2 regions of the Anaeromicrobium sediminis genome follow, and region 2 is predicted to be linked to the other one. Evidence: riboswitches for the same ligand, from Rfam matches in the RefSeq annotation. Region 2 holds a riboswitch; the other holds the start of a gene.
The links. A riboswitch is a leader RNA that binds a small molecule or an ion and turns the genes downstream of it on or off. The one in region 2 is predicted to bind molybdenum cofactor.
Positions count from the first base shown of each region.

Region 1: another riboswitch for molybdenum cofactor. It lies ahead of CCE28_RS20290 (molybdopterin-binding protein); the one in region 2 lies ahead of CCE28_RS07955 (substrate-binding domain-containing protein).

Region 1 covers NZ_NIBG01000031.1:17,447-25,880, reverse strand. Annotated here, with positions in the region: gene CCE28_RS20310 (uracil-xanthine permease family protein) at 46-1,302, shown strand; gene CCE28_RS20305 (hypothetical protein) at 1,372-2,373, opposite strand; gene CCE28_RS20300 (metallophosphoesterase) at 2,386-3,003, opposite strand; gene CCE28_RS20295 (MogA/MoaB family molybdenum cofactor biosynthesis protein) at 3,128-3,619, opposite strand; molybdenum cofactor riboswitch at 3,863-3,998, shown strand; gene CCE28_RS20290 (molybdopterin-binding protein) at 4,155-5,174, shown strand; gene CCE28_RS20285 (molybdopterin molybdotransferase MoeA) at 5,189-6,397, shown strand; gene moaC (cyclic pyranopterin monophosphate synthase MoaC) at 6,413-6,895, shown strand; gene CCE28_RS20275 (ABC transporter permease) at 6,885-7,667, shown strand; gene CCE28_RS20270 (molybdenum cofactor guanylyltransferase) at 7,678-8,247, shown strand; gene mobB (molybdopterin-guanine dinucleotide biosynthesis protein B) at 8,251-8,434, shown strand, end outside.
Region 2 covers NZ_NIBG01000005.1:122,879-131,312, reverse strand. Annotated here, with positions in the region: gene CCE28_RS07965 (efflux RND transporter permease subunit) at 1-539, opposite strand, end outside; gene CCE28_RS07960 (cache domain-containing protein) at 809-1,855, opposite strand; molybdenum cofactor riboswitch at 2,006-2,124, shown strand; gene CCE28_RS07955 (substrate-binding domain-containing protein) at 2,236-3,111, shown strand; gene CCE28_RS07950 (ABC transporter permease) at 3,176-3,865, shown strand; gene CCE28_RS07945 (ABC transporter ATP-binding protein) at 3,865-4,596, shown strand; gene CCE28_RS07940 (molybdopterin molybdotransferase MoeA) at 4,583-5,809, shown strand; gene CCE28_RS07935 (molybdopterin biosynthesis protein) at 5,821-7,740, shown strand; gene CCE28_RS07930 (nitroreductase family protein) at 7,800-8,309, opposite strand; gene CCE28_RS07925 (lactoylglutathione lyase family protein) at 8,326-8,434, opposite strand, start outside.

The sequences.
Region 1 (8,434 bases), on a different contig from region 2:
GGGAATTCTCCTTTTTAAAGGTAACTAAAAAAGGGAGGTTTTTTTATGTCAGAAAATACTTTAAGAATGTCAAAGGCAATAAAAAAAGAAGGGACAAGTATTGACCTGAAAAAAATAATACTAGCATTACAACATTTAATAGCCATGTTTGGTGCAACTGTCCTAGTACCAATGTTAACAGGGCTAGATCCATCGGTAGCACTAGTTGCAGCAGGTTGTGGAACCTTAATATTTCATTTAACCACTAAAGGGAAAGTACCAGTATTTTTAGGTTCGTCCTTTGCATTTATTTCAGGAATAATAACAGTAAGAGAAATGTTTGGCGGTGATCTTTCCTATGCACAAGGTGGAATAATCGTTGCTGGATTATTATATGTAATCATGTCCTTTGTTGTAAGAAAAATTGGAGTTGAGAAGATTAAGTATTTTCTGCCTCCAGTTGTAGTAGGACCTATGATTATGGTTATAGGACTTAACCTAGTGCCTGTAGCATTTTCTATGGCATCTAACAATTTAATGATAGCAGCTACAACTCTAGGAATATCTTTACTAATAAGATTTAAGGGTAAGGGACTAGTAAAACAATGTAGTATATTAATAGCAGTATTATGTGGATATGCAATTTCTTTAGGAATGGGAATTGTGGATACAAGCTTAATATTAGATTCTAAATTCATAATGATACCTAATTTTACTTTACCTAAGTTTCATATGGGTGCCATATCAGTAATAGCTCCTATAGTAATAGCTGTATTTATGGAACATATAGGAGATATAACTACAAATGGTCAAGTAGTAGGAGAAAACTTTATTCAAGACCCAGGTCTTAATAGAACATTACTTGGAGATGGACTTGCAACATTATTTGCAGGGTTCATTGGTGGACCAGCTAACACAACTTACGGAGAAAACACAGGAGTATTGGCCTTAACTAAAAACTATGATCCATCAATCTTGAGATTAGCAGCGGTACTAGCAGTGGCATTAGGATTCATTTCAAAAGTAGGTGGATTTTTAAGAAGTATTCCAGTTCCAGTAATGGGAGGAATTAGTTTAATATTATTCAGTATGATTGCTCTAGTAGGGGTTAAGACAATAAAGAATGAAGAAGTAAAATTAAACGGAAAAAACATAATAATTATGGCAACAATCATAATAATGGGATTAGGTGGAGCGTATATAGAAAAACAGTTTGGCGTATCTCTAGCTATAACAATAACTGAAACAGTTAAAATCCAAGGTTTAAGCTTAGCGGCTATAACAGGAATTGTTCTTAACTTAGTATTAAACAGAGCAAAATAAAAGACTTAATATAAATATGATTATAATATATATAAAGACTTCTAGCTTTAAGCTAGAAGTCTTTTAGTTTTAATAAGTATTTTTTAATATTTCCTTCTCGTATTGGAATAAAACATCCCTATCATTTTCCTTTAATTTATCTAAAATCTTTTCTCTAAACTTTTTACTCAAATCGGTTTTTTTCTTAATTTCCTTAGTTCTAAGTTCATCCCAATGAACTTTTTTTCTTTTATAGAATAGGTCTAGGTCTATTATACGTTTTCCATCTTCTAAATATTCTAAACCAAGAAGTATTTTTTTTATGTACTCTGGTGGATAGAAGGTTACTAACCTAACTCGATATATACCTACAGTATAAAAAATAGTAGCTGCATCTGTACCCCAAGATTCTCCTAATACTAAGCCTAATTCTAAATTTTCTATTATATGAAGAAGCCTTTCGTAGTGTAACTTATATTGTCCATAAGAATCGTATATTTTTATAGTAAGTTCATACCAATCCTTATTCCCCATTCCAATATTTAAATATTTTAAGGACTTTTTATGTAGGCTCTTTAATATATGATTAAAGTTTCCCTTAACATATACGGCTTTGTCATATATATTAGATAAACTAACAGGACTAGATAAGTTTTCCTTTGTAAAGGAAATAACTACTCCATTAGTATGGGCTTCCATAATTTCATCAAAAGTTCCAATGATTCCCTTGTAGTCATTAGAAATACTTTCTATAGTTTTCTCCACATCTCCTAAATATTTCATCATTATTATTTTAGGAGCAATTCTTAAACTTGCAATGAGATGACTCTTATTATGGCTGATGATGGTACTTAGGACCTTTTCAATATCTTTAGGAATTAATAATATATAATCTACATCAGCTACTGTAACAACATCCTTCATTTTAGTGGTTAAAAATGCGATAGAAGAGTTATCGTCAGCTAGTGTGGACGCCGTATCCCTATCGTATGGAACTCCTCTTAAATCATCCTTTAGAAAGTGAGAAAGTTTCTTTAAATTATTAGTTTCAATTACTAATGTCTTTGGACCACTTCTAACTATTGAAAGCATATATGTCCCCCCTTAAAAACCTATTCTAGACCTCCTCATTCTAATGTCATCAGTTCCGTATGGATAGGATAAAATGTGAACGTCTAGAGTGTTTAAATTGATAATATTTATTCCCGTTATACCATTTAAAAATATATGACCATTTTTTTCATGAGTTTTTATTTCTACACTGTGACCAAATAAATTAAAAGTTGTTGGATTTAAAGCCACCCTCTTAGGAAAATGGCCTATATTCATACTAATACCTCGTATATTAACTTTAGAACAAGAATCTATTAAGATTGACCTATTACAAAGATTTTGTACAACTTCTTTTTTATCGTGATTTCCTAACCCTATATAAACTTCCAAAGCTTTGGATGATTCTAGTATGTTAATCAATTTAGGAAGAGAAGAAGAATAGGAAGCTATTTTAGATGGATAAATTTCTAATTTAATATTGTCTACCAAATCACCTGTATGAACTATATAAGTTGGATTGATCTCATGGATTAATCTTTTAATAGGTCCATAGAGGATAGTAGGAGTATCTGAAATGTGTAATAATATTGGATCATTAATATGTAATATGTATTTAGGTATGTATATATTACCGATAATGTGACTAAATATTTTTTTTATATTTACCATGAAAAAACCCCATTAATCTTATTTTGTTAGTGAAATTATTAAATAATTTATTACCATATTACACAAAAAAATCAAAATTAAACAAAAGGAAAGTATTCAAAAGCATAGAGTATAATTTTTTTACTTACTTTCTAGCACATTCACCAGTTTTTCCAAGGAGTATTTCTATGCCATGATGAATAGAATCTATAATGTATTCTAAAGATTCTTTTACAGCCTTAGGACTTCCAGGTAAGTTTATTATTAAAGTGTTGTTTCTAATACCTGAGGTGGCACGAGATAACATAGCTCTCTTTGTTATGGATAAACTATAATATCTAATTGCCTCGCTAATACCAGGAGTTTTTCTTGTGATAACTGTCTCTGTAGCTTCAGGAGTAATATCCCTTTGACTAAAACCAGTACCACCAGTGGTTAATATTAAATTTAAGTTTAAATCATCACTCATATGTATCATTTCATTTGATAACTTGTCTAATTCATCAGGTAAAACTATGTATTTCTTAACTTCATATCCCTTTGCTTCTACAATTTCCCTAATAACTTTGCCGCTTAAATCTTCCCTTTCACCAGCAGCGCCCTTATCACTGCATGTTATTATACCTACACTAAACATTAAATCGCTCCTTTCTATTTTAATGGTTTTATTTTATATTTTTTTAGGATTTTAGTAAACATATAATGGAAAAGTTTTAATTTGAAAATTTTATTTACCTTTTTTAGACTATTTATGAGTATAATTATATTAGTTGACTGAAAAAAATCTGAGTGCTAGTATTAGGAAAGGAATAAATTAGGAAAAATATTAATATATTATATGGACAAGTAATATTCAATTGTGTATATAAACTAAACGATAAATAAATATGTTCTCCGAGCCATATATTCCTAAGGATATAACTATGGAAATATGGCCTGAACCTAGAGTTCACAGGGTTTATTTGGAAACGAATAGGCCTCCTACTTCTTTGGAAAGGAGAATAAGGTCTTATTTAGTATGCCCTTATTGTCTTTTTGCCAATAAGGGATTTTTATATTTATATGGAAAACTACTTATGATAAGTAGGTAGAGGCAAATTTATTTATCAGTTTAAGAAATAGCCATAATAATAAAATATACTTAAAATAGAACCTAAATGGAGGGGAAGATTATGAAAAAGATTTCTGTTCATGAAGCAGTGGGACATGTATTATGTCATGACATAACTCAAATTATACCAGGGAAAATAAAAGACAGAGCTTTTAAAAAGGGACATGTGGTGAGGGAAGAGGATATTCCTGTGTTATTATCCCTAGGTAAGGACAACTTATATGTGTGGGAAAATAAAGAAGGATATCTTCACGAAGATGATGCTGCACAGAGATTATCTAAAATGAGTGCAGGTGCAGGTATTGATTTTAGTGAAGTAAAAGAGGGAAAAATAAATTTTATAGCTAAATATGATGGTTTACTTAAAATAGATACTAATATGTTATATGAAGTTAACAAATTAGAAGAAATAATGTTAGCAACAAGACATAATAATACTCCTGTGAAAAAAGGAGATAAGCTAGCAGGTACGAGGGTGATTCCTCTAGTTATAGATGAGAAAAAAATAATAGAAGCAGAAAGTATTGCTAAAAATACTTTTATAGAAGTAGTGCCTTATAAAAAGTTAAAGGTGGGAGTAGTTACTACAGGAAATGAAGTTTATTATGGAAGAATTGAAGATAAATTTGGTCCTGTTATAAAGGAAAAAATAGAATCTTACGGTTCAGAAGTTATAGAACAAAGGATAGTAAATGATGATAGTGATGTTATAGCTAAAAATATAGAAGAACTTATGGATAAGGGAGCAGATATGATCGTTTGTACAGGTGGTATGTCTGTAGATCCTGATGATACTACACCTACGGGAATTAAGAAAGTAGGGGGAGAAATCATATCTTATGGAGCACCAGTACTTCCAGGAGCAATGTTTTTAATATCATACAAGGGAGATACTCCTATTTTAGGATTACCAGGATGTGTCATGTATGCTAAAACTACTGTATTTGATTTAGTATTACCTAGAGTCTTAATAGGAGAAAGAATTAAAAAGGAAGATTTAGCTGCATATGGCCACGGTGGTTTATGTCTTGAATGTGACGTATGTACTTATCCTGCATGTAGCTTTGGTAAGGGGTGGTAGTTTAAGTGTTACAAATGATTAAGTTAGAAGAAGGCCAATCTATTATAAGTGAGTATATAAAAACATTGGACGAAGAAGTAATAAACTTAATAGATTCCCATGAAAGGGTATTAGCAGAGGATATATATGCACCAATAAATCAGCCGCCTTTTCATAGATCCCCCCTTGATGGATATGCTCTACAAGGAGAAGATTCTAAAGGCGCTACTATTGAAAGTCCTGTAACTTTAAAAGTAATAGATGAGATATTTGCGGGAGAATATACACAAAAGGTTGTAAAAAAGGGTGAAGCTGTAAGAATAATGACAGGAGCGCCCATACCAGAAGGGGCTGATTGTGTCATTAGACAAGAGGATACGGATGAAGGAGAGTCCCTTGCTAATATATATAAAGAATTAAAGGCCTTTGATAACTATTGTTATGAAGGTGAAGATATTAAAAAGGGAACTTTAATTATTAAAAAGGGTTCATTTTTAAATCATATAAAAATAGGTGTATTAGCTAGCCTTGGAATAGATAAAGTAAAAGTGTATAAAAGGCCTAAAGTAGGACTTTTAACTACAGGAGACGAACTAATAGAAGTAGGACAAAGTTTAAGTACAGGTAAAATATATAATAGCAATTTATATACTTTATCCATGAGATTAAAGGAATTATATACAGAACCTATAATATTAAATATAGGGAAAGATTGCCAGGAAGAAATAGAAAGAGAAATTAAAAACTCATTAGATAAGGTAGATTTACTAATTACTACTGGTGGAGCATCTGTTGGAAAAAAGGACTTAATTAAAATAGTCTTAGAAAAAATGGGAGCAAATATTTTATTTTGGAAAATAGATATAAAACCTGGTACTCACGTGTTATGTAGTGAATTAGACAAAAAGCTTATAATAAGTTTATCAGGAAATCCAGCAGCTGCTAGTATTACCTTTGAAGTACTAGTTAGGGATTATATAAGTAAGCTTACTAATATTAATAACATATCTTTAAATAGAAAAACAGCTTACTTTAATGATGAATTCAATAAAGAGAGTATAAGAAGAAGATTTCTAAGGGGCATATGTACAGAGACCAAAGAAAAAACTTTAGTAGATTTAAGTAATGGAACTCAATCATCAGGAGTTTTAAGTTCATCCTTAAATTGTAATTGTCTAATAGATATACCAGCAGGAACAAAGGGTCTTAAAAAGGGAGAAAAAGTGGAAATAATCTTATTATAGAAAGAGGGATTTAAGGTGGAAAATAAGTTGACTCATTTTGATAAAGAAGGAAAAGCCATAATGGTAGATGTGAGTGAAAAGGAAGATACTTCACGAGAAGCTACTGCAAAGGGAAAAGTTATTATGAAAAAAGAAACACTAAATCTAATCAAAAATGGAGAAATGGGAAAGGGTGATGTATTAGGTGTGGCTAGAGTAGCTGGAATAATGGCTGCAAAGCAAACTCATAACATTATTCCCATGTGTCATCCTCTTATGATAACTAAAAGTCAAGTTGACTTTAGTATAATTGAAGAAGAAAATGCCATAGAAGTTATAGGTATAGTTAAAACTACTGGTAAAACAGGCGTTGAAATGGAGGCACTAACAGCCGTATCAGCAGCGGCCCTTACCATATACGATATGTGTAAAGCAGTAGATAAGAAAATGACCATATGTGATGTTCATCTATATAAGAAGACTGGTGGTAAAAGTGGAAATTTCATTCATGAAAAGTAAATTAATAAAAATACTATTGATTCTATGTTTTTTAATAACTATTACTTTCATACTTAGTCCTATTTTAATACTATTTGTTACCTATATTAAAAGGGGAATACAGGAAGTGAATAATCCCTTAGTAATAGATGCTATAAAAGTGAGTTTTAAAAGCACTAGTATTTCTCTTATTATAATAATTATATTAGGTATTCCTAGTGCCTATATTTTAGCCAGAGAAAATTTCTATGGGAAAAAAATTATAGACACTTTGCTAGAATTACCCTTAGTACTGCCACCAGCTGTATCAGGCCTATTACTTTTAATAACCTTTGGTAGAAATGGTTATATAGGAAAAGAATTATATAAATTTGGCGTAAAATTACCATTTACCTTTTGGGCTGTAGTTGTAGCTCAAATATTTGTGGCTCTACCCCTTTTTATTAAAACTGTAAAGTCAGGAATACTAAAGGTGGACAGGGATTTAGAGTTAGCAGCAGCAACTTTAGGAGATAAGCCTTGGCAAGTTTTTATGAGAATTACTTTACCTTTATCCTATGTATCTATCATAACAGGAGGGATTTTAGCCTGGGCAAGGGCATTAGCTGAATTTGGAGCAACCATAATGTTTGCAGGAAATTTAATGGGTAGAACCCAAACTCTACCTTTGGCCATATATAGTGCCATGGAAAAGGGAACAGATTTATCTTTATCCATTGCTGTAATACTAGTTTTCTTATCATTATTAGTATTGTTTATAGTAAAGTTTGGATTTAAAAAATATATGACTTAAAGGTGATTTTATGATAAAAAAGGGAGCCGTAATTTTAGCAGGTGGACAAAGTAGAAGAATGAACTATGAAGACAAAGCCTTTTTAAAAATAGGAAATATGACTTTTGTGGAAAAAATCTTAAATGAAACTTGTGATTATGAGGAACGTATAATAATTTCTAATAATCCACTAAACTACAAAGACATGAATGTTCCTGTTTTTTCAGATATTTTAGAAAGTCAAGGGCCACTGGCGGGAATACATGTGGGACTCAAGAATTCTAAACATGAGCGTAACTTGGTAGTACCCTGTGACATGCCAAATTTGAATAGGGACTTTTTAAATTTCCTAGGAAATATTGAGGAGGACTATGATGCTCTAGTACCTATAATAGGTTCATATGAACAACCCTTATGTGCCATATATAAAAAGAGCATAATATATAAAATAGAAGAGTGTATAAAAAATAGGATATATAAAGTTAAAGAACTTTATAGGGATATATCAGTTAAATATGTTCAGGTACCGAAGAAATATGAGAGTATTTTTATAAATGTAAATACTCCTAGTGAGTACAAACGCTTTTTAAAGGGGGACTAAAAAATGAGTACACCAATTGTATGTGTAGTTGGGAAATCTAATGTGGGAAAAACTACTTTAGTAGAAAAGTTGTTGAGAGAATTAAAAAAGAGAGATTATAAGGTTGGGACGATTAAGCATGATGTTCATGGATTTGATGTGGACAAACCGGGAAAGGATACTTGGAAACATGCCCAAGCAGGAGCTG
Region 2 (8,434 bases):
ATCTTTTCTATTTCATCTTTAATATCTTCTGCTATATTTTTTAAAGTAACTAAATCATAATCTCCACTTATATTTAATTTCATAATTGGTGATTTTCCTATGTCATATTTTCTAACTATAGGATCATCACTATCTTCTGGTAATTCACTTTTCATTTTTGATATTTCATTATTTATATCTTGTATTTTCTTATCTACATCTGTTCCAATTTCATATTCTATAGTTATACTAGACACACTATTTTGTGATGTGGAGGTAATCTCTTTTATATCCTCCAATCCATTTATTTTAGTTTCTATTTCATCTGTAATGAGGTTTTCTATCTCATTAGGTGATGCTCCCACATATGTAGTCATTATATTTACGTAGGGAAGTTCAATTTCAGGTGCTCTCTCTCTAGGTAATCCTATGTAGGCAGTTCCCCCTAGTAATAATAATCCTATTAATATTAAATAAACTACCCTATACCTTTCAACGAAAAAATTAGATATTTGACCTAAAATATTTATTTTATCATTTATTTCATTTTTATTGCTCAAATCCCCTTCACCGCCTTTATTTTTTTAACATATAACTGTCTATTATATATTAATCTATAAGGATTAAATAAGAAGAAACTAAATATTAATTTTTTATTAACTAATTATAAAAAACATATTAATAGGGAACTTTTTCTTAGCTCATTCGTCTAATAAATATCCACATATACAAGAGATCTCTAGCACACCAATCTAGCGCCCATACCATACTTTAAAGGGCTAATAGGTCTTTTGTATAAAAAAAGGATGTGAAAATTCACATCCTTTTTTTAAATTTCATATTCATCAATTATACTTGCCCTTTTTCTATTGTACTCTTCTTCCGTTATTGCATTATTTAACCTATAAGTTTTTAGTTTTTCTAGTTTCACTTTTAATTTATCATCCTTATGATCATTAATAAATGTTCCATAATCATTATTATCTTTAAATAAAAATTTAATGAGAATTGTACATAACAAGATAGTTACTAGTATTATAGATCCTATGATTATTATAAAAGTTTCTTTATCTACATTACTAAGGTCCTGTTCCCTAGCCATGAAAACTAATTTAAATCCTGATTTTAACGTTCTATAAACAACTATTTTATTTTCGTCATTAAATACATAGGATACTACTGCTGCATCAGAATCCATTACTTCATGAGCAAATTCTTCTTTTAAAATATCTCTTCCTATAACTTCTTTGTTTGGATGAATTAATATTTTCCCATTTCCATCTACTAAGAACATATATGAGGTTTCACCATTTTGAATATGCCTTAATATATCTTCCATATTATTTAATTTTATATCCATACCTATAATATTAGTACCCTTGGTCTTCATTGGTATACTTATGGTATGGATTATATTTGATCCTATAATATCTATATAAGTATCCTCATAGAAAGTATCTCTCTCTACCAAGGCTCCCTTGTACCAAACTCTACCAGTAGGATCATAACCTTCTGGTAACGGATCTCCTGAAGATAGATACATGTCTTTATCTTCATTCCCCAAATATAATTCTTCTATTTCTTCATATATCTTTTTATAAGATCTTAGGCTATTTATTATATTATTTCTATCTTTATTTTCTATATAATAGATTAAATCCTCATTGTTACTTATACTTTCTAATAAATTTTTCTTTTCTACTATTTTATCATCTATCCTATTTGCCACTTGTTCAACTAGAGCATTTATATCATCTATTCTAGAACCATACACCCTTTCTTCCATTACTTTATAAGATATAGTTCCTATTAATAAGTTTGATGTAAAAATTATAATAATTAAAGTTAAACACAGGACTAATTTTCTTCCTCTCACTTTATTATCCCCCCTTATTTCATGCACCTTTTATAGTTCTTTAAATTTCTACATATTCCTTTATTTTTTGTATGTATATCCTAATTAAATCCAGGTCATATCCAAATATTGTTAATAAATTATAATTGTGTTATAATTTAGTAAATTCTAAAAATTTTATTTTTCCGAGTCAAAAATTCTAAGGTACAGACTAAGAATTTTTGACCTATAGGTACAAAGAGAAATCCTTGTGCCTCCCATGGTTGGAAAGGAAATTAACTCTATAATGTTTAATTAAGCATTCCTTTTCTAATTTTGGAATGTTTTTTTATTGGCCCAATCCTTTTAAAGGATTTGGCATTATTATTTTTTTAAGTTACTAATTTACGAGGGGGATAATCATGAACGTAAAAAAAATCTTATCTTTAACACTATGTATTTTTTTAATCTTTACAATGTTAACAGGCTGTGGAAAAAAGGAGGAACCTGCTTCCCAAGAAACTAGCGCACCAGCTCCTGTAGAAGAAAAAGCTTCCATAATATTGGCAACTACTACTAGTACAGAAAATAGTGGACTACTTGATAACATACTTCCAGATTTTACAGAAAAAGCTGGAATAGATGTGAAAGTAGTAGCTGTAGGTACAGGAAAAGCACTTCAAATGGGTAGAGATGGAGAAGCTGATGTGCTTTTAGTTCATGCTAAAAGTTCTGAAGAAAAATTTGTTAGTGAAGGTCATGGAGTAAATAGAAGTGATGTTATGTACAACGATTTTATCATAATTGGGCCTAAAGACGATCCTGCAAAGTTAAAGGAAAAATGTCCTAATGATGTTATAGGTGCTCTAAAAAATATTATGGATTCTGAATCTAAATTCGTATCTAGGGGAGATGACTCTGGTACTCATAAAAAAGAAAAAAAATTCTGGACTGAAGCTAGTGTGGAACCGAGTGGTGATTGGTATGTATCTGCTGGTAAGGGTATGGGAGATGTAATCCAAATGACAAACGAACTTCAAGGATACACTATGAGTGACAGGGCTACATATCTATCTATGAAGGACAAATTAGATTTAGAGATATTAGTAGAAGGTGATTCTAAGTTATTTAATCAATATGGTGTAATTCCAGTAAATCCAGATAAAAATGAGAAAATAAATAAGGCTGGTGCTGATGAATTCGTTAAATGGATTTTAAGTGAAGAAACTCAAAAATTAATCGGAGAATTTGGTAAAGAAAAGTTTGGACAACCACTATTTATTCCAAATGCTAAATAATTAATTAAACTATAGGACGATTATTTAATAATCGTCCTATTACCACCTATAAAAGGAGGAACCTATGTCATACATATTAGATGGATTTAAAGAAGCTATAAATCTTCTTTTATCCTTAAACACAGAAATATATTCAATAATTTTATTGTCCATATATGTATCTATCTCATCCACAATAATATCAGCTTTAATTGGTATTCCTGCTGGTTTTTATATGGGTCTTAAAAATTTCAGATTTAAAAAAACAATCACAAGAATCATATATACGTGTATGTCCCTACCTCCCGTTGTAGTAGGTCTTTTAGTTGCCATATTAATTTCAAGGAGAGGTCCTTTAGGTGAATATGAACTTCTTTTTACATCCACTGCTATGATTAGTGCTCAAACTTTATTAGTCACTCCTATTATTATAGGTATAGTATTTAATAGTACTAAAGAAAGGGGTCCTGCAATACTAGAAGTATGCAAAACCCTAGGTGGTACTCCCCTAGACACATTGATTCTTCTTTTTAGAGAAATGAAAAAGACCATACTTGTGAGTATAGTAACAGGTTTTGGAAGGGCCATATCGGAAGTTGGGGCAGTAATGATAGTAGGAGGAAATATAAAAAATCATACTAGGGTTATGACTAGTTTTATAGCTATGAATAACAGTATGGGTAATTATTCCATGTCCATAGCCATGGGACTAGTACTTCTTTCCATATCCTTTTTTACTAACTCTATTTTATACAATATGACAGGTGATAGATAATGAATATAACTATGGAAAACTTATATAAAATCTATAATAATAAAAAAGTTCTAGATATAGGTAATTTAACCTTTGAAAAAAATAAAATATACGGCATAGTAGGCCCAAATGGCGCTGGAAAGAGCACTCTATTAAAAATCATTGCTTCTTTAGAAAAACCTACTGAAGGCATAATACTTTATGAAAGTTCTCCCATCTCTTCTGAAAATCTAAAAGGTATGACTTATGTTAGTCAAAATCCTTATTTACTAGATCGAAGTTGTTTTAATAATATATCCTATCCCCTACAAATTAGGAAGATGGATAATAAAACTATTGAAGATAGAGTCTTAACTATTATGAAAGATTTTAAAATAGAGTATTTAAAGGAACAAATGGCTACCAAATTGTCTGCAGGAGAAGGACAAAAGGTAGCATTAGCCCGTGCTTTAGTATTTAAACCAGAACTTTTGTTACTAGATGAACCTACCGCAAACATGGACCCTAGTTCCATAGAGATGGTAGAACATATTTTATTAAACAAAATCAAACCTCTAGGCACTACAATCATCATAATTACCCACAACATAGGACAGGCCAAACGAATATGTGATGAAATAGTTTATATAGAGGATGGTATTATTTACGAAAAGGAGGAAAACAATAATTTTTTTAGGACTGATAATTTGAAAACTAGAAAGTTTTTATCACTAGAATATACTGATATGGGGTGGAAATATGGAAATGTTTAAAGTAACAAAGGTATGTGAAGTAAAAGAAATTATGGACCAAAACTTTTCAAGTTACGATCTTCCTTCAGAAACTATAGATATATTAAATGCTCAAGGAAGAATACTTAGCAAGGATATTTACGCGCTCGAAAATGTACCTCATTTCAGGAGATCCACAGTGGACGGTTATGCAGTAGTATCTGCTGATACCTTTGGAGCAAGTGAAACTTTACCTGCTTTTATAAACCTGATAGGTGATGCTCATATGGGAGAACATAACCAATCCCACCTATGCTCAGACAAGTGTATGTATGTGCCTACAGGTGGTATGTTGCCTGAAGGTGCTGATGCTGTTGTAATGATAGAATACGTAGAAAAATTTCAAGATGAAATAGCCATACATAAATCTGTAGCTCCTAAAGAAAATGTTATGGATATTGGGGATGATATAAAACAAGATCAATTACTCTTTACGAGAGGAACTAAAATAAAAGCCCATCATTTAGGTGTATTAGCATCCGTAGGTATAACTGACGTGGATGTTTTTGTTAAACCTAAAATATGTATATTATCAACAGGAGACGAGCTCATAGATCCAAAGGAAGACCTTAAGCCTGGTGTTATTAGAGATATAAATACCTATACCCTATCAGGCCTATGTACAGAACTCGGATGTGACGTCATAGAAAAAAAAGTAGTAAAAGATGATTTTAATAACTTAAAGGATACATTAAAGTCTTTTATAGATAAAAGTGATTTAGTACTTCTCTCTGGTGGAAGTTCTGTAGGAACTAAAGATATGACTCCAGATGTGATAAATGCTCTAGGCTCTCCAGGAGTTTTAATCCATGGAATTGCCATGAAACCAGGTAAACCAACTATCATAGCAAAGATAAATAATAAGGCCGTATTAGGTCTTCCAGGCCAGCCCGCTTCTTGTATTATGGCCTTTAGAGTACTTGGAGAGTACCTCATTAAAAACCTGTTACACCTAAATACTCATGAGGAATTATTTCTAGAAGGTGTATGTTCTACTAATATTCACGCATCACCTGGAAGGGAGACCTATCAAATGGTCACCATAGAAGAAAGCTCTGATGGATATATTATAAATCCCGTTCATGGAAAATCTGGAATGATTACTTTAATCTCTAGAGCACAGGGGTATATTAAAATTCCAATGAATAAGGAAGGTATCAGTGTTGGTGAGAAAGTTAAAGTTTATTTATTTTAAGGAGGCTAACTATGAAAAAATTTGATAGAAATATATATTTATCTAATATGGAGCTTCATGAAGCTAAAAAGTTATTCTTTGATGAAATAGATAAAATAAACAAATATGTTAGTACAGAAACAATACCCACAATAGATAGTATGGGACGTATAACTACAAGGGCTGTTTTTGCTAATAGTTCTAGCCCCCATTATAATGCTTCTGCCATGGATGGTATTTGTGTAAAGGCTAGTTCCACTTATGGTGCAGATGAAAGAAATCCTGTTAAACTTTTATTAAATGAGGATTTTATATATGTGGATACGGGTGATCCTATTATGCCTCCTTATGATGCTGTAATAATGATAGAAGATGTTATGGAAATAGATAATAATAATGTAAAAATAATGAAACCTGCTTATCCTTGGCAACATATTAGACCTGTAGGTGAGGATATGGTGGCAGGTGAAATGATAATTCCATCCTTTAAAAGAATACACCCAGTGGACATTGGTGCCATGCTCTGTGGTCAAGTCCTAGAGGTGGAAGTGTCTAAAAGGCCAATGGTAGGATTAATTCCTACTGGTACAGAAATAGTAGAGCCCCATGATGAATTGTCTCCAGGTAAAATAATTGAATCTAATTCTAGGGTATTTGAAAACTTAGTTAAAGAATACGGTGGTATTTCAAATAGATATCCACCTGTTATAGATAATATGAATTTAATTGAGAAGGCCATACTAAGAGCCTGTGATGAAAATGATATAGTAATAATAAATGCCGGTTCTTCTGCTGGAACAGAGGACTATACCTCTACTATTATTAAAAACATAGGTAAGCTTCTAGTCCACGGTATAGCAATAAAACCTGGAAAGCCTACCATATTGGGTATAGTAAATGATACTCCTGTAATAGGAATTCCCGGTTATCCTGTATCAGCATTTTTATCCTTCGAAGAGTTCGTAAAACCCTTAGTACATAAATTTTTATCTCTTAAGGACAAGAAAAAAAAACTATTAAAAGCTACTTTATCTAAGAAAATAGTTTCATCCCTTAAACACAAGGAATTTGTTCGTATGAAAATAGGTAAAGTGGAAGATAAATTTATTGCCACTCCCCTAAATCGTGGTGCAGGAGTTACCATGTCCTTAGTTAGGGCCGACGGCATATTGAAAATTCCTCAAGAACTAGAAGGAATCCAAGGTGGAAAAACTGTAGAAGTTGAACTTTTAAAGGATAAAAATGAAATAGAAAACACTATCGTATCTATTGGTAGCCATGATTTAATACTAGATATACTATCTAATATAATTAGTAAAACTCATAATAATATTTTCCTATCATCTGCCCATGTGGGAAGTTTAGGTGGTATCATGTCCATGAAACGTGGAGAAGCCCATATGGCTCCTATCCATTTATTAGATGAACTTACAGGAACCTATAACGAGTCCTATATAAAAAAATACTTGAAAAATAAAGATATGGTTTTAATAAAGGGGATAAAACGACAACAGGGCTTTATCCTTCAAAAGAACAACCCTAAGAATATTAAAGTATTTGAAGATTTATTAAATAAGGATTTAGTATTTGTAAATAGACAAAAGGGCTCTGGTACAAGGGTCCTCCTTGACTATAATTTAAAGAAATTAGGTTTAGATTCATCACTAATAAGGGGTTATGAAAGGGAAATGACTACCCATATGAATGTAGCCTCTTGTGTTCTATCAGGTAGTGCCCATGTGGGTGTGGGAGTAAAATCTGTGGCCAATACTATGAATCTAGACTTCATTCCTATTGGTTTAGAAGATTATGACTTTTTAGTTCCAAAGAAGTTTATTGACACTCATATGATAAATAATTTCATTAGTATACTAAAAAGTCAAGAGTTTAAAGATGAACTTGAGAATTTAGGTGGATATGAAATGGAAGATATACAGATTGTAGAAGTTTAAATGTAAGATTATTAAAAAGGATATCTAATTTTTAGATATCCTTTTTAATAATTTGCTAATTACCAATTTTCATAATGTACATTATTTTCATCATATCTATCTACAACAGTTCTTTCTTCTCCTGGATAGCCTAAAGATACTATAGAAAAAGGAATCACATTTTCTGGAGCTTTTATGAGTTTTCTCACACCATCTACCCTATCCATTTCCGGGTACAATCCAAGCCATACGGATCCAATTCCCAATCCATGAGCTCCTAAAAGCATATTCTCAGTGGCAGCTGAACAATCCTGAATCCATAAATCCTTGAACTTTTCCTTTTCTAGATTTCCACATACAATGATAGCGCAATCTGCTTCTTTTAATGGATGGGAATAAGGATGAATTTTAGTTATTTCATTTAATAACTCCTTATCCCTAACTACTACAAACTCCCAAGGTTGAGCATTACCACCTGATGGAGCGTACATGCCCGCCTTTAATATTTCCTTAATTTTTTCATCAGATATTTTTTCATCTGTATATTTTCTAATACTTCTTCTTTCAATTATTCCTTTTATAATGTCCATATTTAATCTCCTCCTTTTAATATGCTCCTGAAGAATAAGTTAACTCATAACTATGGCTATATACTTCAAATATATTTCCAAAGGGATCTTCCACATAGCACATTCTATAGGGTTTATCCCCTGGA